4 regions of the Photobacterium kagoshimensis genome follow, and region 3 is predicted to be linked to each of the others. Evidence: predicted binding sites of a transcription regulator. Region 3 holds the regulator's gene; each other region holds the start of a gene.
What was found. The regulator MetJ, encoded in region 3, represses methionine synthesis genes. The targets are predictions, from matches to a motif close to TTAGACNTNTANANGTCTAA.
Positions count from the first base shown of each region.

Region 1: metN (methionine ABC transporter ATP-binding protein MetN) is a predicted target of MetJ. The motif match lies at 3,198-3,217, and genes of this name have one in related genera.
Region 2: metH (methionine synthase) is a predicted target of MetJ. The motif match lies at 2,297-2,316, and genes of this name have one in related genera.
Region 4: metE (5-methyltetrahydropteroyltriglutamate--homocysteine S-methyltransferase) is a predicted target of MetJ. The motif match lies at 3,947-3,966, and genes of this name have one in related genera.

Region 1 is NZ_JAKJSO010000024.1:8,784-16,212, forward strand. It holds gene L4C35_RS19925 (zinc-dependent metalloprotease) at 1-2,440, shown strand, start outside; gene gmhB (D-glycero-beta-D-manno-heptose 1,7-bisphosphate 7-phosphatase) at 2,517-3,071, opposite strand; gene metN (methionine ABC transporter ATP-binding protein MetN) at 3,360-4,394, shown strand; gene L4C35_RS19940 (methionine ABC transporter permease) at 4,384-5,070, shown strand; gene L4C35_RS19945 (MetQ/NlpA family lipoprotein) at 5,184-5,999, shown strand; gene ykgO (type B 50S ribosomal protein L36) at 6,117-6,260, opposite strand; gene L4C35_RS19955 (type B 50S ribosomal protein L31) at 6,265-6,525, opposite strand; gene tsaA (tRNA (N6-threonylcarbamoyladenosine(37)-N6)-methyltransferase TrmO) at 6,668-7,384, shown strand.
Region 2 is NZ_JAKJSO010000017.1:819-8,247, forward strand. It holds gene metA (homoserine O-succinyltransferase MetA) at 1-805, shown strand, start outside; gene L4C35_RS16130 (cation:proton antiporter) at 893-2,173, opposite strand; gene metH (methionine synthase) at 2,367-6,038, shown strand; gene lysC (lysine-sensitive aspartokinase 3) at 6,118-7,429, opposite strand, start outside.
Region 3 is NZ_JAKJSO010000012.1:174,511-181,939, forward strand. It holds gene L4C35_RS10190 (bifunctional aspartate kinase/homoserine dehydrogenase II) at 1-693, opposite strand, end outside; gene L4C35_RS10195 (O-succinylhomoserine (thiol)-lyase) at 694-1,860, opposite strand; gene metJ (met regulon transcriptional regulator MetJ) at 2,131-2,448, shown strand; gene L4C35_RS10205 (cation:proton antiporter) at 2,632-3,795, opposite strand; gene L4C35_RS10210 (cation-translocating P-type ATPase) at 3,866-6,616, opposite strand; gene L4C35_RS10215 (hypothetical protein) at 7,426-7,429, shown strand, end outside.
Region 4 is NZ_JAKJSO010000020.1:39,139-46,567, forward strand. It holds gene L4C35_RS18280 (GGDEF domain-containing protein) at 1-135, opposite strand, end outside; gene L4C35_RS18285 (hypothetical protein) at 373-1,038, shown strand; gene L4C35_RS18290 (DUF4250 domain-containing protein) at 1,208-1,396, shown strand; gene L4C35_RS18295 (GGDEF domain-containing protein) at 1,612-2,700, shown strand; gene metR (HTH-type transcriptional regulator MetR) at 2,835-3,746, opposite strand; gene metE (5-methyltetrahydropteroyltriglutamate--homocysteine S-methyltransferase) at 3,980-6,307, shown strand; gene L4C35_RS18310 (CHASE domain-containing protein) at 6,496-7,429, shown strand, end outside.

The sequences.
Region 1 (7,429 bases), on a different contig from region 3:
GACTGGTGAAATCGTCCATGCCCATGTTAACCAATACTCAGGTGTATTAGAGAGCATCGCTTACCGTTTATGGGATCGCATCGCGATCCAATATAACCAAGGCAATGTTAAACCAATGCCAAAACAGGAAAACGAGCAAGTATCAGCAACACCCGTTGCTTTATCCTATTCCGCTATTGATGGTACCCGCCTCGAAAGCAATGCTGATTTAATCGCATCGATCGCCACAAATACCTTACCACCAGCGGTACAAACACAGGCAAGTGAACCGATTGATAGCGCCTTAAAAGCCTTGAACGAGCTCAATCAGATCCCACAAGAGACACTTACCCCCCTAGATTTAGTCAAAATTAACGAACTCGAAAAGCGCCTATGGGCCGAACACAATATGTTTCCTGTTTCGAGCTTATGGTCGAGTACCACCGAAAAAATGCTGCCCACGATGGTCGTGGCAGGTCAGTCAATCGATTTTACCTCTGAAGATGCCTATGTATGGTTAGATAATGAGCGCACCCAACTAAAACGCTGGGACCAGCTAACCATAGAGCAACAGACACATGTCGGTCGTATTTTGGCTGGTATTTACTATGCAAAAACCTTGGTTCATGAAATAGGCCATAACCTAGGTTTACGCCATAACTTTCAAGGCAGTAATGATGACAGTAACTTTTTCACTAAACAGCAAGCTCATCATCACGGCCTAAAATACATCCCAGCGTACAGCTCTATCATGGACTATAACCCGTCGATGATGGATGCATTACCTGTCTTTGGCCTCTACGATAAAGCCGCATTGCGCTTTGCTTACAAACGCCAAGTTGAAGTGTCCACATTCGGTTCAGCATCAAAGGCCGATACCGTATCACCAGAATACTTTGACTTAACGGCCTATGATAAAGAACTGAAAACCGCTTTCTTTGCTGAAAATACTCACTTAGATCCACGCTTAAGCGATGGTGTTTTAAGTGCAGCCGTTAATGATGCCGTATTAGACGATAAGTGGAGTGATAAAGTCCCAGGCGATAAAGTGCTGCGTGAATTCAAATACTGTACCGATGGCAATGTCAGCTTAAATACCGACTGTAATCGCCATGACGAAGGTCGAAATCATAGTGAGATCAACAATTATAACTGGCAGCGTTACTACGAACATTTCTCGCTAAGTACCCACAGAAATAATCGTAAAAACTTTGATGAATCAACACTGAGTGATTACGCCATTGGCCGCGTCAACACCTTCATGAATTGGCGTGAAAACATTCAAATGTTCGATCGTATGTCACAATACATAGGTTGGAGCGACGCCGACCGTTTATTCATTGCCCAAACGGATCCTGTCTGTACCGGCCAAATGGAAATATGGCCAGTGTCAGATTTTAACTTCGATTACTTCTGTGGCATGGCGCAAGGCATTGATGAACTCAGAAATAACCTTGTGAATCTGGTGATTCAACCAGATCATCAGTGTGAAGTTCAAAATGCGGTTGGTGAAGTGAGTTACCGTACACTGAACGATGTCATTTACCAAAGTGCAGTACGCAGCCAGCTCGCTCAAGGGGAAGTACCACAAAGCTGCTTCCATCCAGCTATTGAGTCCTACTTAACCAGCCAAGGGCAAACACTGTTAGCTGAAGCGGGCAAAATGCTCAACAGCGGTAAAGCACCCAATGTGAACCCGAAGTTTAATTATGTCGGCATGTTTGATTACTACGGTTTCTGGCCCGATAAATTTGCCGCAATGGCTGCATTGTTAGAGCGAGATGGTATCCGTCGTACCACTGACCGCACTGACAGCGCCTTAGTCGATTTGCCTTACATTGTCCCAACAGGTGGCAACGGTTATATCAAATACGATATCTTTACAATCTTGCTTGATGATATCGCCCTTGGTACAAACAATGCTCAAACCATACTCGGTACTCAATTATTCAGAGACCGAGAAGGCAACGCAGTTGCACCACAAGGTGAGTTCACAGCGTTTGAGGTAAATACCAAAGTAGAAGCAGCCCCTTACTACGCCAAGAACCTCAAGCACTTCTATAACTTGCCTCACAAGGGTGAATACAGCCAAATTGAAGCGCTACTCAAGTTAGTGGTGCAATTTAGTGATAGCCAAACAGGTTACTACACCCAGGGTGACAAGCTGGCGCAATATGTTTCGCTACGCAGCAGTAACGATCATGTTAGCCAAGTTGAAACCTTTGTTCGTAAAAATGGCCAAAGCTATTATGCAAGTCCAGCCAATGGGTTAGCGCTACAGATGATCCAGTTCATCAAAGAACTGAACCAGCTTATTGATCCCAATATCGATAACAGCGCACTCGAGTTAAAGCACATCACACTGATTGAGTTTGATGATGCTAAGCAACAAGCTAAGTTGTTAAAACGCGCCAAACGTTACCAACAGGTGTTAGAAATTCTACCGCTCGATAACCGTTAAATAGCCCCATAATCCAAACGAAAACAGGTCGCCTAAGCGACCTGTTTTTTTTGAAGCTTAACGTAAAAAACTACGCTTACTTCGCTGCAACCCATGCTGGTACATCTGCGACGCTATCTAGCACAACCGATGCAAGGCTCTCGCCTTCTTCAGTCACAGGCTTACCTGTACGAACCAGAATTTTAGTGCCTACGTTGGCTGCTTGCGCCGCTTTCATGTCATCAGTTTTGTCACCGATCATGATTGAGTTTTCCATATCAATTTTTAGGAAATCTCGCGCAGAAATAAACATACCTGGGTTCGGTTTGCGACACTCACATGCTTGTAAGTAATCGCCTTGGCCTTCAGTTGGGTGGTGAGGACAGTAGTAAATACCATCAAACTCAACGCCATTATCAACAAAGTTCCAATCCATCCACTCTGTTAATGATAAGAATTCATCTTCAGTGTACATGCCACGTGCGATACCTGCTTGGTTCGTCACAAGCACTAACATGTAACCCATTTCTTTTAATTTCTTACATGCTTCGAAGACACCCTCGATGTATTCAAAATCATCTACAGTGTGAACATAACCGTGGTCAACATTAATGACACCATCACGATCGATAAAAACTGCTGGTTTGGCCAAAGGAAAGCCCTCTATATTTCATTTAGCTTGATTATGGCACGGCAGCAGTTGCGATTCATCTATTTACCGCTTCAAGGACCATAACAGCGCTAAGGATTACCGTTGGACTTTAAAAGCAGATTTCATTTAGACGTCTAGACGTAAAAATATCTATTGACTTAGCCATCCAGACTGCTAATCTCATTATCAACATAACGCGATTTAATTCAACTTTTCGCACAATCGCGTTACAAATACAATACGTATAACCGCAAAACGCATTATTTTATCTGGTATCTAGGAAGTTCGATGATAGAAATAAAACGAGTAGACAAAGTGTTTTATCAGGGAGAGTTAGAAATACATGCTCTGCGTGATATCAACCTTACCATTGAACAAGGTACCATCTTTGGTGTTATTGGCTCATCAGGTGCAGGTAAAAGTACACTGATCCGCTGTGTCAATTTACTTGAACGCCCAAGCAATGGCCAAGTGATTGTTGATGGTGTCGACCTAACCCAGCTGTCTAGCCAAGAGTTAACCCTTGCTCGTCGCAAGATCGGCATGATTTTTCAACATTTCAACCTGCTTTCATCGCGAACTGTATTTGATAATGTCGCCCTACCCCTTGAGCTAGCGAACAAATCAAAAGCAGATATCAAAACCAAAGTCACTGAGTTGCTTCAGCTTGTCGGCTTAGCGGATAAACACCACAGCTACCCAGCCAATCTAAGTGGCGGTCAAAAACAACGTGTCGCCATTGCCCGCGCACTGGCCTCAGATCCAAAAGTGCTACTGTGCGATGAAGCTACCAGCGCCCTAGACCCTGCAACAACGCACTCGATTCTCGATCTACTTAAAGAGATCAACAGCAAGCTAAAGCTCACTATTTTACTTATCACCCACGAAATGGATGTGGTCAAAAATATCTGCTCCAAAGTAGCGATTATTGGTGACGGTGAACTGGTAGAAAAAGGGCCTGTTGGCGATATTTTTGCTCACCCTAAAACAGATCTTGCCCGTGAGTTTATTCGCTCAACATTGGATCTCTCAATTCCTGAAGATTACAAAGCGCGTATGACACCAGAGCGCATTGAAGGCAGCTACCCACTGATCCGTTTAGAGTTTACAGGCGCTTCCGTCGATGCACCGCTGATCAGTCAAGTAGCACGTGAGTTCAATATTGATATCAGTATCTTGAGCTCAGACATGGACTACGCTGGCGGTGTCAAATTTGGCCTGATGCTGGCAGAGTTTTATGGAACGGAACAAGCAGCCGATAATGCGGTAGCCTTCCTTCGCGATCACAAAGTTAACGTAGAGGTGCTAGGTTATGTTGCTTGATACTATTGCTACTTGGTGGCAAACCAATGAACGTTTGGTTCAGCTATTAATCGAAGCATTAGGCCAAACCCTCACCATGGTATTGGCATCGGGATTGATTGGCTTTGTACTGGGTATTCCACTCGGTGTTGCACTGCACCTCACTAAAGATAATGGCCTAATGGCCAACCCTAAATTTAATAAAGTATTGGGCATAGTGGTCAACATTGGTCGCTCTATCCCATTCATTATTCTATTGGTCGCGATCATTCCATTTACTCGCTTTATTGTCGGCAGCTCAATCGGAACCGCTGCGGCAATCGTTCCGCTAACCGTCGGTGCCATTCCATTTATCGCTCGCTTAGTAGAAGGGGCATTACTGGAAGTGCCAACGGGGTTGGTTGAAGCCGCGCAAGCTATGGGCGCAAAACCCATTCAGATCATAACCAAAGTGCTTTTACCTGAAGCACTACCTGGCATCATTAACGCCGTGACCATCACCCTAGTCACACTAGTGAGTTACTCGGCAATGGCAGGTACGGTCGGAGGCGGTGGCTTAGGCGATGTCGGTATCCGTTACGGCTACCAGCGCTTTGATGGCACCGTGATGGCAATTACCGTGATCATGCTGGTTATCTTAGTCCAACTGATTCAGTCGATCGGGGATCACTTAGTCAAACGTGTCGACCATCGCTAATCTTAGTATCAGGTAATAAAAACGCATCACTCAAGCACAACATATTATGACAGCGAGTTAGCCAACTTAACTCGCTTAAAAAATCAGGGAATACCCCATAAAGGAGAAGTAACATGGCGTTTAATCTAAAGAACATTTTTGCCGTCGCAGGGTTAGCATCTGCACTTGTACTAACTGGCTGTGGTGAAAAAGAAGCCGCGGTTGATAATACCAAGATTAAAGTTGGGGTAATGGCAGGCTCGGAAGCGCAAGTGGCAGAAGTGGCCGCTAAAGAAGCCAAAGACAAATACGGGCTTGATGTTGAACTGATCACTTTTACCGATTACGTATCACCCAATGCAGCGCTTGAAGAAGGCTCTATTGATGTCAACGCATTCCAACATAAGCCTTATCTTGATCAGCAAATTACGGACCGTGGCTACAAATTCACAGTCGCTGGTAACACCTTTGTTTACCCAATTGCGGGTTACTCAAACAAAATTAAATCGGTTGATGAGCTTCAAGATGGCGATCAAGTAGCCGTTCCAAACGATCCAACTAACCTTGGTCGTTCACTGCTATTACTGCAACAACAAGGTTTACTAACACTGAAAGAAGGCTCTGGCCTAGCCGCAACAGTGCTTGATATTGTTGAGAATCCAAAGAACCTCAAAATTGTTGAACTAGAAGCGGCTCAACTGCCACGTTCGCTAGATGATGTGAAACTTGCCATTATCAACACCACTTACGCAAGCAGCATTAATCTAACGCCTGAACGTGACGGTGTATTTGTTGAAGATAAAGAGTCACCGTACGTAAACCTGATTGTTTCTCGCCAAGACAATGTTGATGCAGAAAACGTAAAAACATTTGTGAAAGCGTACCAATCAGAAGCGGTTTACACAGCAGCAAAAGACATATTCCAAGGCGGTGTGGTGAAAGGCTGGTAATCCACCTTCCTCTATATGCGTCACTAGAAACTCACTGACCGAATACAAAGCCCCTTTGCTAGGGGCTTTGTTGTATCTAATCTTTACTTTATATAACTCGCGACCCACAATAACGGGCTATTTTTTCTTACCACCGCTGCCTTGCACAGCCTTAAAGCGTGGATTTGATTTACAAATCACGTAAACACGACCTTTGCGCTTTACGATTTGGCAATCACGGTGGCGCATCTTGGCGCTTTTTAACGAACTTAATACTTTCATTGTTTTATCCTTTTACTGAACCAATTTGGCCAAAGCGACGGTTAAAGTTGGCCATACGCCCTTCAGCAGAAATCACACGCTGCTTACCGGTATAAAATGGGTGCGATTCCGACGATACATCCAAGGTGTAATACGGGTAATCTTTACCATCTTGCCAAGTAATGGTGCGATCGGTTTGGAGTGTTGATCCAATCAGAAAATATTTATCAACGCTGGTGTCGTGAAAAACGACGGTTCGGTATTCAGGATGGATACCCGATTTCATGATGCTATCCTTATTTTTGCTTTGATTTTAATGTTACATTATAACAATTGTTATAATGTAACATTTGATAGCTATTCTCAACAACTCCTTCTTTGTTTATTTATGATAGAGTTTCTCCACTCTCGTTAACTTGAATGCTTGTATGTCTGTTTCTATCGAACCTGTTGGTGTTATTCACTCCCCTTACAAAGAGAAATTTGCGGTGCCTCGCCAACCAGGGCTTGTACCCAGTGCGCGCGCTGAAATCGTATTACGAGGTGATGCCAATACCGCAGAAGCTGTTCGTGGTTTAGAGCAATTTAGCCATTTGTGGCTACTGTTTTTATTTGATCAGAATCTTGAAGCGGGATGGCGACCAACGGTTCGGCCACCTCGCCTTGGCGGTAATGAACGTATTGGTGTATTTGCCAGTCGAGCAACTTTTAGACCTAATGGCATAGGCATGTCTGCGGTAGAGTTGAAAGGGGTACGCCATCAAAATGGCAATGTGATCATTGAATTAGGCGGCGTTGATTTAGTTGATGGGACCCCTATCGTCGATATCAAGCCTTACATCCCGTATTCCGATAGCTTACCGGATGCACAAGGCGGATTTGCGGCTGAAGAACCCGATACTTTACCCGTGATCTTTACCGAGGCAGCGATTAAGCAACTCGATAAAGGCAAAGAGGCCTATCATCAAGCGGTGATCCGTGAAGTATTAGCGCAAGATCCTCGCCCTGCGTACAAAAAAGGGAAAACTGACAATAAACAATACGCCGTACATCTGTTTAACTATAATGTCAGGTTCAGCGTGAGTTTTGACGCCATTACCGTTACCGCATTAGAGCCAATTGATGACGAATCCTTTGGCGCGTAATGGATTAGCTGATAATATAGATCCCTTCACATAAATTTTTATCAA
Region 2 (7,429 bases), on a different contig from region 3:
GAAAATAGAAACAGAGACGCAATTTCTGCGTTTGCTTTCTAATAGCCCACTTCAAGTCGATGTTGAACTGCTAAGAATTGATAATCGACCAACCAGAAATACGCCGCAAGAGCACCTTGATACTTTTTATCGTCAATTTGAGATGGTGAAGTCACGCAACTTCGATGGCTTGATTGTGACTGGTGCACCGTTAGGCTTGGTACAGTTCGAAGATGTTCTATATTGGGAAGAAATCCAAGCGATTATGAACTGGGCGAAAGATCATGTGACTTCAACCTTGTTTGTATGTTGGGCGGCACAAGCGGGTTTAAAATTGTTATATGACCTGCCTAAAAAAACACGTAAAGAGAAGTTATCAGGCATTTATCAGCATAAAACGCATGATTGCCATCATCCAATCCTTCGAGGTTTTGATGAAACCTTTAAAGCGCCTCATTCCCGTTATGCTGATTTCTCACCTGATTATTTAGCTGAGCATACAGACCTTGATATTTTGGCGACCTCAGAGCAAGCTGGCGTGTATTTAGCCGCGACGAAAGATAAACGTAATGTCTTTGTAACAGGCCACCCTGAGTATGATGTCACTACCTTACATAACGAATATATGCGTGATTGTAGTGAAGGTATGGAGCCTAACATTCCTCTGAATTACTACCCTGATGATGATCCAACTCAGCCCCCTGTCGCGAGTTGGCGAAGTCATGGTCATTTATTGTTTTCTAATTGGCTCAATTATTGTGTGTATCAGCAAACACCTTTCGATCTTGATCATTTTTCAGAAGATAATTTTACCAAAGATGATTAACTCTTTTTGAGTCTTCATTTGTGCTCAATATGCTGAATACAAAAAAGGCCTGCAATTGCAGGCCTTGTTCTTTTAGAGGGCTATGTTTTAGCTATTTTGTGATTCCCAGTTCTTTGCTTTTTGGATCAAAGAGGTAATGGTTGAGCCTTGTACTAGAATAGAGAAAACGACAACGGCGTAAGTCATGACAAGCATGATCTCACGTACATCTATGTTCTTCTCTGGAATAACGATAACGCCTGCTGGAATGGCCATGGCCATGGCAAGCGCTAAGCCGCCGCGTAATCCACCCCATGTGAGGATGCGAACAGAGTACGGGTTGTAATCACGATAACGGTTAAAGCCAACATAAGATAGGCGAACACTTAAGTAACGGCTAAGCAATACAAGCGGTACAGCAATCGACATCAAGATCCAATCTTCAGGATGGAAGCTAAATTGCAGCATACTCATACCGATCAGTAGGAAAAGGACACCGTTTAGAAATTCATCCACCAGCTCCCAGAAGTGATCAAGATGATCTTCACTTTCTTTAGAGAAACCAATATAGCGTGTCCAGTTACCAATCATGATACCCGCTACAACCATTGCTAGCGGACCTGAGACATGAAGTACATCAGCAAAAACATAACCCGCCGTTGGAATACCAAGCGTTAATAATAATTCCATAGAGTGATCATCTGTTGCGCTGATCAGGTAATGGAATAACAGCCCTAGTGCAAAACCGTAAGCAATGCCACCTATCGCTTCTTGTAAGAATAGCTGACCAACGCCCAATACTGTTGGTGCTTCATTACCAAAGGCGATAGTAAATAGGGTGACGAACAATACCAGACCAAAACCATCATTAAATAGTGACTCGCCTTCAATTTGGGTTGAAATGCGACGAGGGGCATTCATTTTCTTTACGATAGCAAGAACGGCAATGGGATCGGTTGGCGATATCAATGCGCCAAAGATCAAGCAGTATATAAAGTCGAATTGGATGCCAATCGCTTGGCAGACAGCCCACAATGCACCACCGATAAAGAAGGTGGAAAAGAGCGTGGCACCGAGTGCTAAAACGGTGATTTCCCACTTTTGGTCTTCGAGGTTAGGAAGTTTGATCCCTAAGCCACCCGCAAAGAGAAGAAAGCCTAAAATCCCTTTGAGAAGGAAGCTTTCAAAGTTAATTTTACCGAGTTGTTCTGCGGCGATATCTTGGAGGTTAAACCAACCATTTTGTCCGGCAATAACGATCCCTATAGATAAAACCAGTGCTCCTGCAGTGATGGCTATGGTTGTTTGCATCTTGCCTATTTTGCTATTAACAAAAGCGATGAGCATCGCCGCTGCGGCAAGAAAGCATAAGGTACTGTATACGGACATTCGAAACCTCGGGTTGGTGAATGTGTAAAGTTAAAAATTGTCACAAAATATAAAACCATCGGGTCATGATAGCCATAAAAAAATCAGGCTTTTGATGAATTAGTTTTTCTATTCCAATTGTCTTTAGACGTCTAGATTTCCATTTTTGCTGTGATAGGATGTGAATTAGCTGTAACACTAAATAAGGAAGTAAATAGTGGCTAAGGGCAAAGGAATACTTGAACAAAGGTTAGCACAACAGATCCTCATTATTGATGGTGGCATGGGCACCATGATTCAGGGGTATAAATTAGAAGAAGATGATTACCGAGGAGATCGGTTTTGTGATTGGCACTCAGACCTTAAAGGTAATAATGATCTTCTAGTCCTAACGCAACCACAGCTGATTAAAGATATTCATCTTGCTTATTTAGATGCTGGCGCAGATATCCTAGAGACGAATACCTTTAACGCCACCACGATTGCGATGGCGGATTATGACATGGCGAGTTTGAGCGCAGAGATCAACTACGAAGCTGCTAAGCTTGCTCGCCAGGCTGCTGACGAATGGACAGCAAAAACACCGGATAAGCCGCGCTTTGTTGCTGGTGTTTTAGGCCCGACCAATCGGACTTGTTCGATTTCCCCCGATGTTAACGATCCCGGCTATCGTAATGTTACTTTTGATCAGTTAGTTGAAGCTTATGCCGAGTCGACGCGTGCCCTTATTGCTGGCGGTGTCGACATTATTCTGGTTGAAACTATCTTTGATACCCTAAACGCGAAAGCTTGTACTTTTGCAGTTGAAACCGTATTTGAAGAAGATGGTATTCAGTTGCCTGTCATGATTTCTGGCACCATCACGGATGCGTCTGGTCGTACGCTTTCTGGCCAAACTACCGAGGCTTTTTATAATTCACTGCGCCACGTTAAGCCTATCTCATTTGGCCTTAACTGTGCGTTAGGGCCTGATGAACTACGCGAGTACGTTAACGAACTCTCGCGTATTTCGGAATGTGCCGTCTCTGCTCACCCTAATGCAGGTTTACCCAATGCCTTTGGTGAATATGACTTAAGCCCTGATGATATGGCTGAACATATTCAAGAGTGGGCGCAAAGCGGTTTCTTGAACCTGGTTGGCGGCTGTTGTGGTACGACACCAGAGCATATCCGTAAAATGTATGAAGTTACCCGTGATCTTCAGCCTCGCCAATTACCTGATATTCCCGTCGCGTGTCGCTTATCTGGCCTAGAGCCTCTCACCATAGATGCTGATACCTTATTTATTAATGTTGGTGAGCGAACCAACGTAACGGGCTCTGCGCGCTTTAAGCGTTTGATCAAAGAAGAGCTGTACGATGAGGCGTTAGAAGTTGCACGGCAGCAAGTCGAAGCGGGGGCACAAATCATCGATATTAATATGGATGAGGGGATGCTAGATGCGGAAGCGGCGATGGTGCGCTTCTTGAACTTGTGTGCGACCGAGCCTGAAATTTCAAAAGTGCCGATTATGGTCGACTCCTCAAAATGGGAGGTGATAGAGGCTGGCCTAAAATGCGTGCAAGGCAAACCGATTGTTAACTCGATCTCTTTAAAAGAAGGGAAAGATAAATTTATTGAACAAGCCAAGCTGTTACGCCGCTATGGGTCTGCGGTGATTGTGATGGCGTTCGATGAAGTCGGTCAGGCGGATACTCGAGAACGTAAAGTTGAAATTTGTACCAATGCATATCGGGTTTTAGTCGATGAAGTCGGTTTTCCGCCTGAAGACATTATTTTTGACCCCAATATCTTTGCTGTCGCGACGGGTATCGAAGAGCACGATAATTACGCAGTCGACTTTATTGAGGCGGTCGGTGATATTAAACGCACACTACCTTATGCCATGATTTCAGGTGGTGTCTCTAATGTATCATTCTCTTTCCGTGGCAATAACGCGGTGCGCGAGGCTATTCACGCTGTTTTCCTTTATCACTGCTTTAAGCAAGGCATGGATATGGGGATCGTTAATGCAGGGCAGTTGGCTATTTATGATGATCTACCTGATGAACTGCGCGAAGCTGTTGAGGATGTGATACTAAATCGCCGTTCAGACAGTACTGAGCGACTACTCGATATTTCTGGAAAATACCGTGATAGCGGCAAAGTGGAAGAAGACCGTAGTGCACAAGAGTGGCGAGGTTGGCCTGTTGAAAAGCGCCTTGAACACGCCTTAGTTAAAGGCATTACCGAGTTCATAGTTGAAGATACTGAAGAAGCGCGCACGAAGGCGAGTAAGCCACTTGAAGTAATTGAAGGCCCACTAATGTCTGGCATGAATGTGGTGGGTGATTTATTCGGTGAAGGTAAAATGTTTCTACCACAGGTGGTTAAATCTGCGCGTGTGATGAAACAGGCCGTTGCTCATTTAGAACCTTATATTAATGCGGAAAAACAAGCCGGGCAGACCAACGGCAAGATCTTACTTGCGACCGTTAAAGGTGATGTACATGATATCGGCAAGAACATTGTCGGGGTTGTTTTACAGTGTAATAACTATGAAATTATCGATCTCGGTGTCATGGTGCCATGTGACAAAATCCTCAAAGTAGCCAAAGAAGAAAACGTCGATATTATCGGTTTAAGTGGCTTGATCACCCCATCGCTTGACGAAATGGTACATGTAGCTAAAGAGATGGAGCGACAGGGTTTTGAGTTACCACTTTTGATTGGCGGTGCCACCACCTCAAAGGCGCATACCGCGGTTAAAATTGAGCAAAACTATCATGCGCCAGTGGTGTATGTGTCGAATGCCTCGCGCGCTGTCGGTGTCTGCTCTGCGTTATTGTCTGATGAGTTGCGACCTGCTTTTGTCGAGCGATTAGATAAAGAATATGACGTAGTTCGCGATCAACACAGCCGAAAGAAACCTCGTACCGCGCCTGTTACGCTTGAGCAAGCACGGGATAATTGTGTCGACATTGATTGGACGACGTATACGCCGCCAGTGCCCGTTAACCCTGGCGTGCATGTGTTTAAAGATTTCCCTATTTCTGAGCTGCGTCGCTATATCGATTGGACGCCATTTTTCATGACTTGGTCGTTAAGTGGTAAATATCCAACGATTTTACGTCATGAAGTTGTCGGTGAAGAGGCGCAGCGCTTATTTGATGATGCTAATACACTGCTGGATGAGATTGAGGCCAAAGGTATGATTAAGGCCAATGGTGTCTGTGGTTTATTCCCTGCGAATAATATTGGCGATGATATTGAAGTGTATACCGATGACACCCGTAGCAAGGTATTAACTGTCTTGCATGGTCTACGTCAGCAGACGCAGAAAACGAAAGGGGCGAATTACTGTTTGTCAGATTACATTGCGCCTAAAGCGAGTGGTCAGCCTGATTGGATAGGGGCTTTTGCAGTGACGGGCGGGATTGGTGAATACGACATTGCAGAGCAATTTAAAGATGCGGGTGACGATTATAATGCCATCATGATCCAAGCTGTTGCTGATCGATTGGCAGAAGCGTTTGCTGAGTGCTTGCATGAAAAAGTACGTAAAGAGCTTTGGGGTTTCGCCCCCGATGAAGCGCTGGAAAATGACGATTTGATCCGGGAAAAATACCAAGGTATTCGTCCTGCTCCGGGTTATCCTGCTTGTCCTGAGCACACTGAAAAAGGGACAATTTGGTCACTGCTTGAACCTGAAGCGAATGCAGGGATGACATTAACGGAAAGCTATGCCATGTGGCCTGGTGCCGCTGTATCGGGTTGGTATTTTTCTCACCCTGAATCGCGTTATTTTGCGGTTGCACAAATTCAGCAAGATCAAGTAGAAGATTATGCGCAACGTAAAGGGTGGACGCTTGAAGAAGCGGAGAAATGGTTAGGGCCAAACCTCTAATTTTAGATATTACCTACTACCTACGAAGCAAGAAAGGCACTCATGGAGTGCCTTTCTTATTTTTATCGATTACTGAGGCTTAATGTCTTTCGAATAATTGCTGGTGAAGTTGTTGCACGATAGGCTTCGCATTGTCTTGATCGATCAAGAAGCAGAGGTTGTGGGGACTGGCGCCATAGCAGACCATACGAAGCGGATATTGTTCGAGAGAGCCGAATACTTGACTCACAAAGCCTTGGGTATGGCTCATTTGGTTACCAATCAATGCGACTAGGCAGAGCCCTTGCTCGACTTCGACCCGACACCATTCACTCAGAGCTTCAATCGCCGCTTGTGGTAGGGTCGGTGCACCACCTGCGGTATCGGTTTGATCCAGAGTTAGTGAAACGCTGACTTCCGATGTGGTGATTAAATCGACCGAAATTTTATGCTCAGCCAAAATGCGAAATACTTCAGCGAGAAAACCGTAAGCATGGAACATATTCAGACTTGTAAGCGTCACCATGGTTTGGTTGCAACGTAGTGCTATTGCTCGAAAAAGCGGGGCATCGCTAACGGTTTGTCGAATCCAAGTCCCCCCTTGCTCTGGTGCTTTTGAGGAGCCAACAAAGACTGGGATTTGCTGGCGTATCGCAGGAACTAAGGTTGAAGGGTGAAGAATTTTCGCACCGAAATTTGCCATTTCAGAGGCTTCGCTAAAGCTGATTTCTTTTATGGGTTGCGCTTTGGCGGCAATGCGTGGATCTGTGGTGTACATTCCCGGTACATCGGTCCAAATTTCCAAGGTGGTTGCCTTGATAGCCTCTGCCATTAATGCGGCACTGTAGTCACTGCCACCACGGCCTAAGGTTGTGGTGTGGTTGTTTTCATCAGAACCAATAAAGCCTTGGCTGACGATAACCTGATGCTGTAACTGGCTGCGAAGGTGATCGTTACTGAGTTGACGAATTGCCGTTGGGTTGGGAATGGCTTTGCCATATTGACTATCCGTACGCATGACTTGACGAATATCAAATCGAATCGCATCAATACCTTGCTCTTGAAGGATTTGTGTAAATAAATGGGTCGAAAGTAGCTCTCCATTTGCCACTAGTTGATCGGTAATTGCTGCACTGGGTTGATCAATGGCTTGCTCTGAAAGTACTGCGATATTGTCTAATAGCTCTTGGATAGCAGCGGCAGGGACTTCAGGAGATTGAAGTTGCTCAAGCACGGATTGGTGGGTCTCGTGCAGGGTTTGGAGCCGCAGCTGACGTAGAGCGTTATCTGCAATGCCTTGGGATAACTCTACCAGTAAGTTGGTGACTCCAGAGCAGGCACTGATCAGTACTAAGCGTGTTGCGGGGCTATTTGCCACAATCTGGGCACTACGTTGCATTGCGTTGTAGTCG
Region 3 (7,429 bases):
GTAAACCCCTGCCACATCGCTCCAGATGGTCACTCGGGCGGCATCAGCTAATGCACCAATGACGGTTGCCGAGTAATCTGAGCCATTACGCCCAAGCAATACCGTTTGTCTTGCTTGGTTTTGGGCCATAAAGCCAGTGATAACAATCCGATGCTGGCTATGCTGCACCAGTTGTTGTTGCAGTAAAGGCCGTGAAGCAGCGCAATCAACTTCAGGTTGCGCGGCGAGTTCAGCCCGTAAAAACTGGCGGGAATCAAGCGCACAAGCAGGCAAAGCATTGGCATTAAGCACAGCGGCTAATAGCCGAGCCGACCACAACTCACCGTGGCCTAATACATTGGCACGAGCCGCCTCATCAAGTTCTAATTCACTCAGCGCTGATAAGGCACTCAGCTCCAGGTGAAGCTGAGTTTGTAATTCGTCCGCTGCGGGCTCAGGTAGCAGATCATTGATCAACTCTTGTTGGTACTGACGTAGCTCTTGCAGCACTTCATGCGCATGGCGGCCGTCTTTCGCCAACAGGGTTAACCATTCAATCAATCGGTTGGTTGTTTTACCCGCCGCTGATACGACAATCAGATCTTCGGCGGTCGAGTACTCTTGTAAAATTGTCGCCACACGACGATAGCATTCGGCATCTGCGAGGCTACTGCCACCAAATTTATGTAATTGACGCGGTTGAACTTGGCTCATTTATCCCACCTCAGCTGCTTGCTGGAAAGCTTGTACTAAATCGGCAATAAGATCAGATGGGTCTTCAAGCCCCACAGATAAACGCAGTAGTGCTGTGTTGATGCCAGCTTCTGCCTGTGCTTCATCGGACATTGCACGGTGTGTCATGCTCGAAGGATGGGCGATCAGGCTTTCAGTGCCACCCAACGATTCCGCCAGCGAGAAACATTTCAGGGCTTTCACAAACACTTCAAGTTGCTGGAAACTCCCCGCCAACTCAAAACTAATCATAGAACCAAACCCTTTTTGCTGGCGCTTCGCGATGTCATGGCCTGGGTGATTCGGCAAACTGGGGTGATAAATCGCGGCAACTTGCGGGTGGTCTTTTAAGAAAGCCAATACTTGCGCCCCATTTTCTTCGTGCATCTTCATGCGCGGCACTAAGGTACGTAAGCCCCTCAGGGTTAGGTAAGCATCAAAAGGAGCGCCAGTTGCGCCAATACAGTTGGCCCACCATGCAATGTTTTCCGCTTGTTCAGCATCCGCTGAAATCAAAATACCGCCAACGACATCAGAATGGCCATTGATGTACTTGGTGGTCGAGTGCACCACAAAGTTAGCGCCCAGTGCGATAGGTTGCTGCAGGACAGGCGAAAGGAAAGTGTTATCCACCGCCACCTGCGCCCCTGCCGCTTTGGCTTGCTGGCACAAAGCTTCTACGTCAATCACGCGGAGTAGAGGATTAGAGGGGGTTTCAACCCAAATAATTTTAGGCTGTTTTGCCAAGGCATCTGCTAAGGCTTGAGGATCAGATTGATCGACAAACTCAACCTTAAAATCACCTTTATTGGCGCGCGTATTAAATAAACGGTAAGTACCGCCGTAACAATCATGCGGTGCTATGATCAGATCATCGGGCCCTAGTAATGCAGAAACAAGAAGGTTAATGGCGGCGGTTCCACAACTTGTCACCACACCACCTGCACCACCTTCTAGCTCTGTCAGTGCGTCGGCCAGCATATTGCGACTCGGGTTACCAGAACGGGAATAATCGTATTGTGGCACCTCACCCAGCTGTGGAAAACTGTAGGTTGATGTGAGATAGATAGGGGGGACAACAGCGTGGTGCTGAGAATCGGATTCAATGCCGGTACGAACTGCAATAGTGGCAAGTTTCTTGTCACTCATATTAACCTTCCTTGTTTCGGTTTAATGCCGAATAAAATTCCTTCATCAACATTAACCACATTAAACTGAGACGTCAACACTTCTAGACGTCTATATGTCTTTGCTTATGGCGGTAAATATCGCTAAAATTCACCCAAACTTTAATTATGACTCACTGCCCTACTCGCAGTTATTTCGTATGACCCCATATTTTCTGAGGTTTTCTCAGTATAGTCATGGCGTGAAATAACCTGAGCGGCGGTAAAAACAACAACGCTGAGAAGGTAAAACATGGCAGAGTGGAATGGCGAGTACATCAGTCCATACGCGGAACACGGTAAGAAAAACGAACAAGTAAAAAAAATTACGGTGTCGATTCCATTAAAAGTCTTAAAAATTCTGACTGATGAGCGTACACGTCGTCAGGTGAATAACCTGCGCCATGCGACCAATAGTGAGTTGCTATGTGAAGCATTTTTGCATGCATATACTGGCCAACCGTTACCCACCGATGACGATATTCGTAAAGATCGCCCTGATGATCTCCCAGCCGAGGCGAAAGCTTTGATGGATGCGATGGGTATTACTTACGAAGACATCAACGAGTAACCTCGTCGCGAGGGGCAAAAAACTGACTGTGGCGACAACATTGGAACCACAGTCAGTAAATATGGAAACGCGCTACTTCTAGATCTTTATAGTGGTAGCTTTTACTTTCATCAGTCTTATGCGGTACGTCCTACCACCAGCGTCAAAAGAAAAATCGTAATAACAATGCCAAGTAACTTAAGTTCACGCTTTTTCATAACTCTCTCCTTGCTGTTTCTCACTCAAAATAAGTTTTCTCACCACCATAATGAACACACCGGTTAACACTAAGTTCAGTGCTAACGACAGCATGCTGATGGTGACAATCGGCCCACCAAAGCCATAGCCAATACTGATCATCAACACCCCTGCACCCACTTCTCCACGTGGCCACATGCTGATCGACAGCGCCAAGCGCTCTTTCAACGTTGCTTGTTTGCGATAGCAAAACAGTGGGAACATCTTGCCGAGATTGGCAATCACAGAAATGATCAAAACGTGGTAAGTAATTTCAGCTAACGACATCGCTGGCATTGCCAGAGTGACGCTCTCTGTTGAGGTGGTTGTTACTCCCCCAAAGATTTGTGGCAAGCTCAGACCAACCAGCACCATGAACACCCCAGCCACAAAGCTTGAGACTTGCTGATCCGCGCTAGATTCATGCTGCGATTTCATCATGCAGCCCAGCACGAAAGCGGGGAGCAAAACTTCGAAATGGACGCCACTGCGTAAATAAAACAACTCACACAGCAACGCAATAATGACGGAATAGCCCATCACAGCGCCCGCAGATGACGGAATAGACCAAAGGTGTAAATAGCGGTAACCCAGCGCTAACAAGCCAAACATTAAAACGAGTGTCACACCTAATGCGGGCTGCCAGCCCACCACTAAAATAGACAGTGGGATCATCAAGAGCACAGTATCGAGATCATCAAAGATGGCCAGCACTCGGGCTTTATTAAACATCCAGGTCGCCCCTAACCCCGCAGCCGTCAGCATGGCAAACAGCACCCCCGCAGAGGTTGGTGCAGCGAAGCGACCAATGACTAAGGTTTCCGTCCATGCATCTAAGTTGCTCCACATCTCTGGCGGCATCAGGACAAAAATGAAATACAGTACAACGCCTATCCACGGGAAGGTTGCCGTTGTCATTGCAACCACGTAGTCCCAGCGGTATTGCTTTAAATTGTTCTTATCAATTTCAAACTCACGACCGACATTGATCATGATGTAGGCCAGCGCTGACATGGTCAGTAACAGAATGGTCGGTTGCAGTTGGCCGTAACCGACTATGAATGATGGCAGCAGTTGTGAGCACACTAGCCCCACCAACAGTAATGCGGAATATATAATGATTTTTTTCACGTCATAACCTCTTGGATTGCATTGTTCATCAGAAATCGCCAGCCCCCTAAAAAGAGGGCTGACAGTTGGGTTAGACGAATTTCACTTTCGTGATTTCTTTGATACCCGACAGTACGAAGGTCGGTACAGATGCGGCAATAACCACAGCCACTAAGTGACTAAACGACAGGGCTTCGGTATTAAAAATCATTTGACCTAAGCCTGTGTACATCACGCTCAGTGATAAGGTTGCAGACAAGGCGACTGCGCCTAGTAGGTACTTATTGGTGAATGGATTTTTGCGGTATAGCGTTGTAAAGCTACGTGAATCAAATAGGTGCCACAGTTGGGCAAAGATCAGCATGGCAAAAGCAACTGTCTGTGCGTATTCCGCACTATGACCAGCATTCAATGCCCAGCTAAATGCCATGTAACTCATGCCACCCAGTGCCAAACCACGGATCACAATTTTGGCGCCTAGGCTGTCGCCAAAGAAACCCTCATTACGTTTGCGCGGTTTACGTGACATCACATCTTTTTCTTCAGGTTCAACCCCCAATGCTAAGGCAGGTAAACCATCTGACACTAAGTTGATCCACAAGATCATCAGTGGCGTCAGCGGCAAAATAGTTTCTGGCCCCATCATCAGGAAGGCAATCAAGATCACCGCCACTTCACCCACGTTGGCTGTTAATGCCTGACGGATAAACTTACGTAAGTTATCGAAAATCTGACGACCCTGGCGTACGGCTTTGACTATGGTGCTGAAGTTGTCATCCAACAAGATTAAATCACCAGAGTCCTTGGCCACCGAGGTACCCGCTATCCCCATTGCCACACCAATATCTGCGCGGCGAAGTGCTGGGGCATCATTCACACCATCACCTGTCATGGCGGGTACTTCATTATTGTCTTGCTGCGCTCGCACGATACGCAATTTGTGCTCAGGGCTAACCCGTGCAAACACCGCCACCTCTGGACAGATACGACGCAATGCTTCATCGTCCATCTCATCAAGCTGAGCGCCCGTGATCACCTTGTCGTTTTCAGAGCGGATAATACCGATATCACGAGCAACTGCAGCTGCCGTTAAGGCATGGTCACCAGTGATCATCACGGTACGCACACCAGCATCAAAACAGCTATTTACCGCATCGCGCACTTCTGGACGTGGCGGATCCATGATGCCGTAGAGACCAAGGATGGTAATGTCATGCTCAAGCTCGTGATGGTCACGATCTAAATCGGCAGCGGTTAATGGACGGAAACCCACAGCAAGGGTACGCAACGCTTGGTCTGCGAACTCTTTAATCGCTTGTTGATAGTTGGCGATGTGTCGCTCAGCTGGGCTGGTTGCCAGTGCGAGGTTACCTTGCATTTCTTGCTCAGCGTGTGCGACAACCGTGCCATCAATCATAAAGCCTGATGCATTACGCAGGATCACATCGGGTGCACCTTTTACAGCAAGGAAGTGTTGGCCTGCTTTATCTCGCACAATGACAGAAGCCATCTTACGACCAGAATCAAACGGGAATTTTTCAACAATCGTAAACTCACCCGATGCCAGCATATTGCCCTGCTGTAAGCCAGCTTTGGCAGCAGCAACAATCAATGCGCCCTCAGTTGGGTTACCACGAACAGCGTATTGACCTTTCTCTTGCAAGTACTGAGCATCGTTACATAAGGTCGCAACAGTAAGGCCACGCATCATTTCAGGGCTATCTGTAACGGCCACTTGGTGTTTTTGTGGTTCAAACTCCCCTTTAGGATCGAAGCCTTTACCTGTCACTTTCCAATAACGACCAGCCGCATCATAGGCTTGCATCACCTGCATTTGGTTTTGGGTCAGCGTCCCTGTCTTATCAGAACAAATAACCGTGGTTGACCCCAAAGTTTCAATGGCAGAAAGTTGTTTTGCCAAGGCGTTGCTCTTCACCATTTTGGTCGAGCCCATGGTCAATACAATCGACACAACCGTAGGTAGGCCTTCAGGAATAGCAGCAACAGATAACGAGATACCCGTATTTAAAATTTCTAACCATGGCATACCGTGGTACAGACCAATGGCACACACCACAGCAACCACGGAAAGGGCGGCAATCATCAATGTATGCGCGATGGTATCCATGCGCACTTGCATTGGTGTTTTCGTTTCTTCGGTGTTGGTCATCATGTCCGCAATGTGGCCAACTTCGGTTTGCATTCCCGTACCAACCACTACCCCATAGCCATTGCCAGAGGTAACAATTGTAGTCATGAACCCCATATTGACCTGATCTCCCAAGCCAATATTGTCACCTTCAAGCTCTGCAATGCGCTTATCAACAGGCTCAGATTCCCCCGTCAACGCGGCTTCATCTATTGATAGTCGATTGGCTTCAATGATCCGCACATCGGCTGCTAAGATGTCACCGGTGTTGATTTTAAGAATGTCACCCGGTACTAACTCGCGAGCAGGTATCGATAATACATCCCCATCCCGCACTACTTGGGCGCTGGGGGCTGCCATCTCTTTCAAGGCATCCATGCCTTTTTTGGCTTTCATTTCTTGCCAGAACGCAATCAAAGCATTGATGAAAATGATCACTGTAATCGCAATGCCATCCACATTGTGACCCGTAAAGAATGAGACTAAAGCGCCTACTCCTAAAATAAAAATAAGAGGGTTTTTAAATTGATCTAAAAACATTGCTAAAGCAGATTTGCCTTCTTGCTCTTGCAATTCATTAGGGCCGTATTCTTGCTGGCGATCTTTCACTGTTTTTGATGATAATCCAGAACGTGTTGTTTCTAATTCTGAAAGCGTATTATCCGCTGTCTTTGTAAACCACTTTTTTCGCATACAATAATCTCCAACAAAATAAAGGCGAACGAATCTAGCCAAATAATTAGCAAAACCTAAACTTTGTTTATATCTGACACTCAAACAGAATTGTTAGAGCGCGTCCAAATTATAATATTCACATAAATGATGAAATTATTTTCGGTATTGGAAATTCTTATTCGGGATTTTTTTTGATTATTATCAACATTCATTCCGATATTAGCTCGGATTATTAAAAACAATGTAAATAGGTATAAACAAGACCTAATGATAACCACCTCAAAACATCGGAAAAACCGAAAGATAACAGCCAATACGTAGGTTTTATCATATCTAAAGGTGCTTTTAGCGAGATGCATCACATAAGAGATGCTCGCCAAACCTCCCCTTACCAATCAAGCAATAAGTAGCGTTTAGCGGTAGATAAGTGCTATTATTTGCTTTCCAAACGACAACCATTCCATAACCCAACTGAATGTAAGTTTATATTTCAAAAGATCTGCATTTATTAAATATGATTTCACCAGGTAAGAAAGATCAGAAAATACAAATAACCTCTCATTTTATTTTCCGTTAGTTATAAATTAATAATCGATATTCACAAAGAAACAGTTATTTCAAATTTGTTTAATTTGCTATAAATTGTAAAAACAACACTTACTTATTATTTTAAATATTAATCCTCTCCATTATTTAAATGCTGGATAGAAAAGTGATCGTAATCAATTCCCCTCTGCTGTTAATTTATATGATAAGTGCATTAGCTAAATGCAATACGAATATCCATTCATCATTTATTTTATTTTTGGCATTCAGAGAGGTGGTATATGT
Region 4 (7,429 bases), on a different contig from region 3:
TAAGGTGATGCGACTGCGTAAATAACCACTGCGGGTATTTCTAAAACTGGTGCTGTGTGTAGCTGTGCTCCACAAATCAGGCAGGTAGTGCTTTATTGTTCGCAATATTTGATTGATGTTTTCATGCATAACCATTCGGCGAGAGATATCCTTTTCTAGCGATGAATGAGATTTAACAAATTGGTATAAATTATAAGTCAGAGATTATTCACTAGATTGAATAGATTGGCCGTGATATTGATCCAAAAAATGGCTTATTGATGACTCATTAAATAGCGAAAGAGTGATTTAGTCGCACTTTGCGTCGCTAGTTTGTTATCTGAGAAGCAGCTATAATCCTGCACTTTGTTAATACTGATGCCGATGCAGCCGATGCCTTATATTATTTTTCTTATCCCAGCTTTGCTAACTGCTCAGCTTATTTTTACTCTTGTTTTGACCAAAGGTGAGATCTGTCCTGGTCAACGTGGGCGCGTTCATAAAACACTGCCTGTTTTGCTACTGGGTTGGGTACTTGTGATCATTCAACTCCCTTTAGCCATTTTACCTTTACTGGCGCTGGCCTATTTTACGATTAAAGTGAAAACAGGGAAAACCCGTGATGCAGGTCCGTTAAATATGCTTTCCTTTGCTAACGGTTTGGCGGGGTTAGCCTTGTTGTCTGTGTTGTTCCGTGTGAATTTACCTATGGCGGGATTAAGCCTGACATTAGGTGCAACAATAGGTGCATTGTTGGCGCATACCTTACTGACCCAAGCGCGCACTCGTCTGCAAGCTTTCCATCGCTTACTGCCATTTGGTGGTTTTGCTGGTGCAATAGTGTCGTTACCATTTTTAGTGTGGTATTTGTCTCAGTTCGATGAGGCTGCGTTAGCACCAATTACTTCGATTGTTATTGCTGCTCTCGTTGCTATGGTTGTAGCTCTGCTGGTGTGGACAGGTCACCTGATGCTGAATAAAAAAGCGAACCGTTGGCAGTTGCTAGGCGCATTGGGTTTGTTGGTGGTTTCTAGCGGACTGCAGCTGAGTTTGTTCTAACGGTCAATATCACCATAAAGGAGCCAGCCTAACTAAGGTTGGCTTTTTTTTGCGACTTATATTTCTTCTTCCTTTTGTGCGGTAGCTTACGGATTAATTATCGATACTTATTGATAACTAACTATGCTTAATAGTGAGTTTGATAGTGATATGACGGGGTGGAAGAAGTATGGAGATCAACAATCTGCTCAAGCTTGATGGGCACATAGTGCTTGGCATTGTGAATGAAAAATTACGCTTAGAATGTAAATCAGTCGATGAGTTACTTAGCCGTTATGAACTCGATAATGATGAGCTAATGGAAAAAATGGGAGACTTGGGCTTTCAATACGACCCGATTAACAATCAGTTTAAATAGTTGTTGAACGCCTCTATCCGCGATCAGAGGCGTTTATTTTATGCAACCAATTCACCTTGTTGTATTTTAAAAGCTGTAATAACCCATAGTTGATCGTTCAACATCGCAATCAATGTCTCAGTTTATTAAAAAGATAAAGGGATCCCCTTTAGGGCGATTAAGCTATTTATCATGCTGGTCGCTGGTAACTGTTATTATTCATAATTGAGCTTCATATGATGCAAGATATTGCTTTTACTGGGAAGGGGAAGGTCTATTTTGATGAACAGCAGCAACAACAACTTGAGAAAGGGATTCGTTTATTAGTTGGTGCATCTTCGCTTTTGATCTTTTTGATGGCAGTCGATTTGATGACATCAGATTACAGCCCATATTCAACGAAGCTTCATTTTTTCATATTGGTAGTCGTTACATTCTTATCGAGTTTTATATTTTGGTGGCTTGCTGGACGAACATATAACGACGCGAAATGGAAGCCATTATCTATTTTGCTAGCTGGCTTGTTTAGCCTTTTTTGGGCGGTTTTATCCATCGTTCTTAATCATCCATCACACTTACAAACCGTCTTTTTGTATGGTGAAATCTATATCTTGGTTTCCGTGGTTGCTTTTTTTGGTTACCGGCCTGCATTGTTACTCGCTGCTACTCCTATTGTGTGCGCATTTTTAATTGCGAGTCCTAACTTAACACCAACCTTGTTTTTTGCTTATGCATCAAAACTGTTATTAGCTTTGTGTGTCAGTGAATATCTTAACCACTGTTTTCGTGATCTTGTTTTACTAAATTACGATAGCCGTAATTTAAAACATCAATTAAAAGCAGTGAGTTTGATCGACCCAGTTACGCAGCTTCATAATAATAGGCATTTCAATATTGAATTAGACCGGGAAGTTATGTCAGCTCGACGCAGTAAACTTCCGCTTTCAGTGTTAGTTATTAATATACAACCTATCCGTTTATATACTTTTACCTGTGGCCATGAGGCAAGCGATGAGTTACTGCGGATAGTATCGAAAGCCTTAGAGCACGGTGCTTATCGGCCACGAGATTTTATCGCACGAATTAGCGTGGATGAATTTGCCTTGATATTGCCTGAGACAAATGGAGAGGGCGCCGCGATTGTGGCTGAAAGAATAGAGGCTAACATACACAATAGCTGTGATTTGTGGATAGAAAGAGACTTGCATACCGAGCTGTTAATGAAATCAGCGATCGTTGAGTGGAATCAACATATGAGTATGAAAACACTATTGAATCGAATTAAACGCGCCATTACTAAGATAAATACTTACGACATAGAGTAATGCATAATTAAATTCGTAGTGTATTAGGATCAATTACTTATCAATGCCCCTCATTAGAGCCAAGCAGAGGTATCGTGCAAACTTCGCTTTGGTTGACTTTAAAAAGGATTGAGGGGGATTGTATTAGTAACCGATTACGCCGGTTTAATCCCTTCTAAGTGCGTCTGGCACTGCTGACGGGCTGTCGCAAAAAAAGCCTGCAAATAATGGCGTTGGTTTTCTGATGCGCGAATAGCCGCATACAAGCGCCGCCACAATCCCTTGCCTAACGGTTTACTGACGATTAATCCCTGCCGAGCAAAGTCATGAATTGCCCAATTAGGTAAAGCGGCTACCCCGAGATCGGCTGACACCATCTGCACCAACATCAAAGTATTATCTGCTTGTTTCCATTTTTTCGGTTCGATATTAGCGGGTTGTAGGAAGTGCTTCACTATATCTAGACGGCTCTTTTGAACGGGGTAGCTCAGCATGGTTTGCTCAAGAATGTCTTCTGGTTCGATAAAATCTTTATCGGCTAATGGCGATTGTGGCGAAACGACCAAGCGCATTTCAAAGTCGAATAGTGGCTCGTAGTGCACTTCATTACGAGGTTGAATATCTGATGTGATCACTAAATCTAATTCTCCAGCGGTGAGCGCAGGTATAGGCTCAAAACCAAAACCCGAAGAGAAATCGAGCGAAACCGAAGGCCAATGGATTTGGTATTCCTTTAAAGCGGGCATGAGCCATTGAAAGCAAGAATGACAGTCAATTGCCATGTGTAATCGACCATGGGCATCTTCTTTTAAATTGGCAAGAGCGTGCTCGGCTTTGGTGATTCGAGGAAATATTTCATCAGCCAGTTTCAGTAGGATATCCCCTTCAGGGGTGAAGCGTACAGGGCGCGTTTTACGCAAGAAAAGTTGCCCACCTAAGCGCTGCTCTAAGTCTTTCAACTGATGTGACAGGGCTGACTGCGTTAAGCAAAGGGTATTTGCGGTGGCGGTTAACGAGCCTGTATCGCGTAATACCGATAGGGTGCGGAGATGCTTTATCTCGATCATTAGCTTTCTTCAATATCCGTTTGAATAAATTAATCAAATTCAATGTAACTGTATTCAATGGCAGTGTAAACATCTAGATGGCTAGATATAGCCGTGAGTAATATGAAGGAATTGCAATATGATTATTATTGATTATGAATTTTATTCAAATTGAATGTGAGTTATTCGAGATTGTTCAAAGGGAGCGGGTGCGGCATTGTTTAGACATCCAGACTTCTGAAGGAATTAGAATAATGACAACGAACTCAACAGTAACGCCAGCAGCAAAAGATGCAGCAAAAACAGTAACGCACATTCTTGGTTACCCTCGTATTGGCTCTCAGCGTGAATTGAAATTTGCACTTGAAAAGTATTGGCGTGGTGAGATTGATCAAAATGAATTAAAAGAAGTTGGTAGCTTACTACGCCATCGCCATTGGAGTGACCAAGTGGGTGCAGGTTTAGATTATGTAACCGTGGGTGACTTTGCTTGGTATGACCATGTGTTAGGCACCAGTATGCTGTTAGGTCACATCCCACAGCGCCACAATAATGGCTTCCCCGATTTAGATACCCTGTTCCGTGTGGGGCGTGGTAAAGCGCCAACGGGTTGTGCGTGTGCCGCATCAGACATGACTAAGTGGTTTAATACCAATTACCACTATATTGTGCCGGAGTTTACTAAAAATGATGAATTCAACGTCAGCTGGCAGCAGCTTTTTGAAGAAGTAACAGAAGCGAAAAAAGCGGGTCACGATGTAAAGCCTGTTCTGCTAGGCCCTGTCTCTTACTTATGGCTAGGTAAAGAAAAAGAAGAAGGTTTTGATCGTTTATCTTTATTGCCGCGTTTGCTCACAGCGTACCAACAAATCCTTAATAAGCTATCAGGGCTTGGCGTCGAGTGGGTACAAATTGATGAACCTGTGTTGGCACTTGAATTACCTAAAGCATGGGCCGATTCATTTAAATTGGCTTACCAAGTCTTAAAAGGTGATACCAAATTACTGTTAACAACCTACTTTGACAATATTACGCACCATCTGGATAAAATTGTTGAGCTGAATATTGATGGCCTGCATCTTGATTTATCAGCCTCGCCAGAGCAACTGGACGAAGTGGTCGCTAAACTTCCATCCTCTTGGGTGCTATCAGCCGGTGTCGTCAATGGTCGTAATGTATGGCGCGCCGATTTATCAGCACAACTTGAGCGCTTAGCACCTGTTAAAGCAGCGTTAGGTGAGCGCTTATGGGTGGCAAGTTCTTGTTCATTACTGCATAGCCCAATTGATTTGGATTTAGAAACCGAGATTGAACCAGAGGTTCGTCAGTGGCTGTCATTCGCGAAACAAAAATGCCGTGAAGTCACCTTGCTTGCACATGCACTTGATGGTGATGCCATTGCACAAGCCGAATGCGATAAATACAGCGCCCCGATTAAAGCCCGTGTAACCAGCGAGCGTGTAAACAATACAGATGTTCGTCAACGCACAAATGCAATTACCGCTGCGTTGGCTGAGCGTAAAGCCCCGTATAGCGAACGTGCTCGCCAGCAACGTAACGCGCTGGGGTTACCCTTGTTGCCAACTACGACGATTGGTTCGTTCCCACAGACCAATGAAATCCGTACGCAGCGCCGTGACTTTAAAGCAGGGCGACTGACAGAGGCGGATTATAATACCGCATTGAAAGGGCATATTGCTGATGCAATAGCGCGTCAAGAAGCGTTGGAACTTGATGTCTTCGTTCATGGTGAAGCTGAACGTAACGACATGGTGGAATACTTTGCAGAATTGCTCGAAGGCTTTGCGGTAACCCGCTTTGGTTGGGTACAAAGTTACGGTTCTCGTTGTGTGAAACCAGCGGTGATTGTGTCAGATATTTACCGTGCACAACCAATGACAGTTGACTGGGCGACTTATGCACAATCGCTAACCGACAAGCCAGTAAAAGGCATGCTGACAGGCCCAGTGACAATCTTAGGTTGGACTTTCCCACGTGAAGATCTCACCCGTGAGCAAATTGCCAATCAGATTGCCTTAGCGTTGCGTGATGAGGTGTCCGACCTTCAACAAGCTGGAATTAATATTATTCAAATTGATGAGCCAGCGATTCGTGAAGGTTTACCACTGAAAGCGAGCCAGTGGCAGAGCTACCTTGATTGGGCAGTAAACGCTTTTAAAATTTCAGCCGCTAGTGCTGAGCCTGAAACACAAATTCATACCCACATGTGTTACAGCGAATTCAATCACATTATTCAGTCTGTCGCAGCGCTGGATGCTGATGTGATAACCATTGAAACATCGCGCTCAGATATGGAACTGCTCAAAGCGTTTGAAGAATTTGCTTACCCTAATGAAATCGGGCCTGGTGTGTACGATATTCACTCGCCAAACATTCCATCAGTAGAGCAGATTATTCATTTAGTTGAAAAAGCAGAAGGATTGATTCCTGCTGAGCGATTATGGATTAATCCAGACTGTGGTTTGAAAACACGAAACTGGCAAGAAACAGAGGCAGCATTAAAAAATCTCGTCACAGCGGCAAAAACCTTACGAGAGCAATGGCAAGCCAAAGCGGTATAGTTAGTTTAATAAAGAGTATTAGAGGCGATTAGGCTAGGGTAAAACGGCGCACGAACTGTGCGTCTTTTTATTTTTTATAGAAGAATAAGCATAAAAGTGCAGGTCAGAGCAAAAAACAGAAACTCGGGGCTGGTAATAGGTTACTTTTGTTCTAACAATGAAAGGATAACTGGATAGCAAGGGCTCTAATGGGAAAGCGACTTTACAGAATAACCTTAATTTCAGCTATCATGGGGGTTATTATATCCAGCGTGTTCTTTGGTTTATTCTATCAAGTAGAAACAAAAAACATTGAACGTGAATTTCAAGATGAAATAAATGATAAAGCGCTTTCGTATTATAAGGGGCTTAAATTTAATCTTGAATCCATCTATGCGCTAAAAGCACACTTCGATCATAACGAAACTATTTCCTTAACTTCATTTGCGCAAGAGGCGGCATATATTTTAAGCCGTCATAATAAAGTGCAAGCGCTAGAATGGATTCCTCGCGTTCCGCATTCAGCAAGAGAACATTTTGAAGCGGAAGGGAAAACACATTACAAAGGGTATCAATTTACCGAGCGGTTAAGCTCTGGTGAGATGGGGTTAGCAACTGAGCGAGATTATTACTACCCTGTTTTCTATCTAGAGCCGCTAGAGTTGAACCGAGCTGCAATGGGATACGATCTCAACTCAAACGCTCAACGCCGTGAAGTTATGTCTCGGGCAATTGACTCTGGAGATGTTCAACTGTCCGAAGGGGTCGCCCTTGTGCAATCAAAAGATAATCGGATAGGTGTGTTAGCATTAATACCTGTGTTTGATACCCCAATTCTGAATAATAGAGAAGAATCACTGCGTGGATTTATTGCCGGGGTTTTTGATATTAAGTCGATATTTTCTGCGATATACCGTGGCGGTGAAGAGAAAGAAATTGCAATTACCCTGTGGGATGCCAGCACTCCCGCCAATAAGTCGGCGTTATATTCGCGAGATTTGAGTCATCGTTCGCCGGGTGAATTACTAATACAGTATCGCTACACGCGATCAGTGATGAACTATGCGGGGCGACGGTGGGTACTTGAGGCTATACCAAGTCGACATTACTTTTCATCGCGAAGAACACACACGCCTTGGTGGA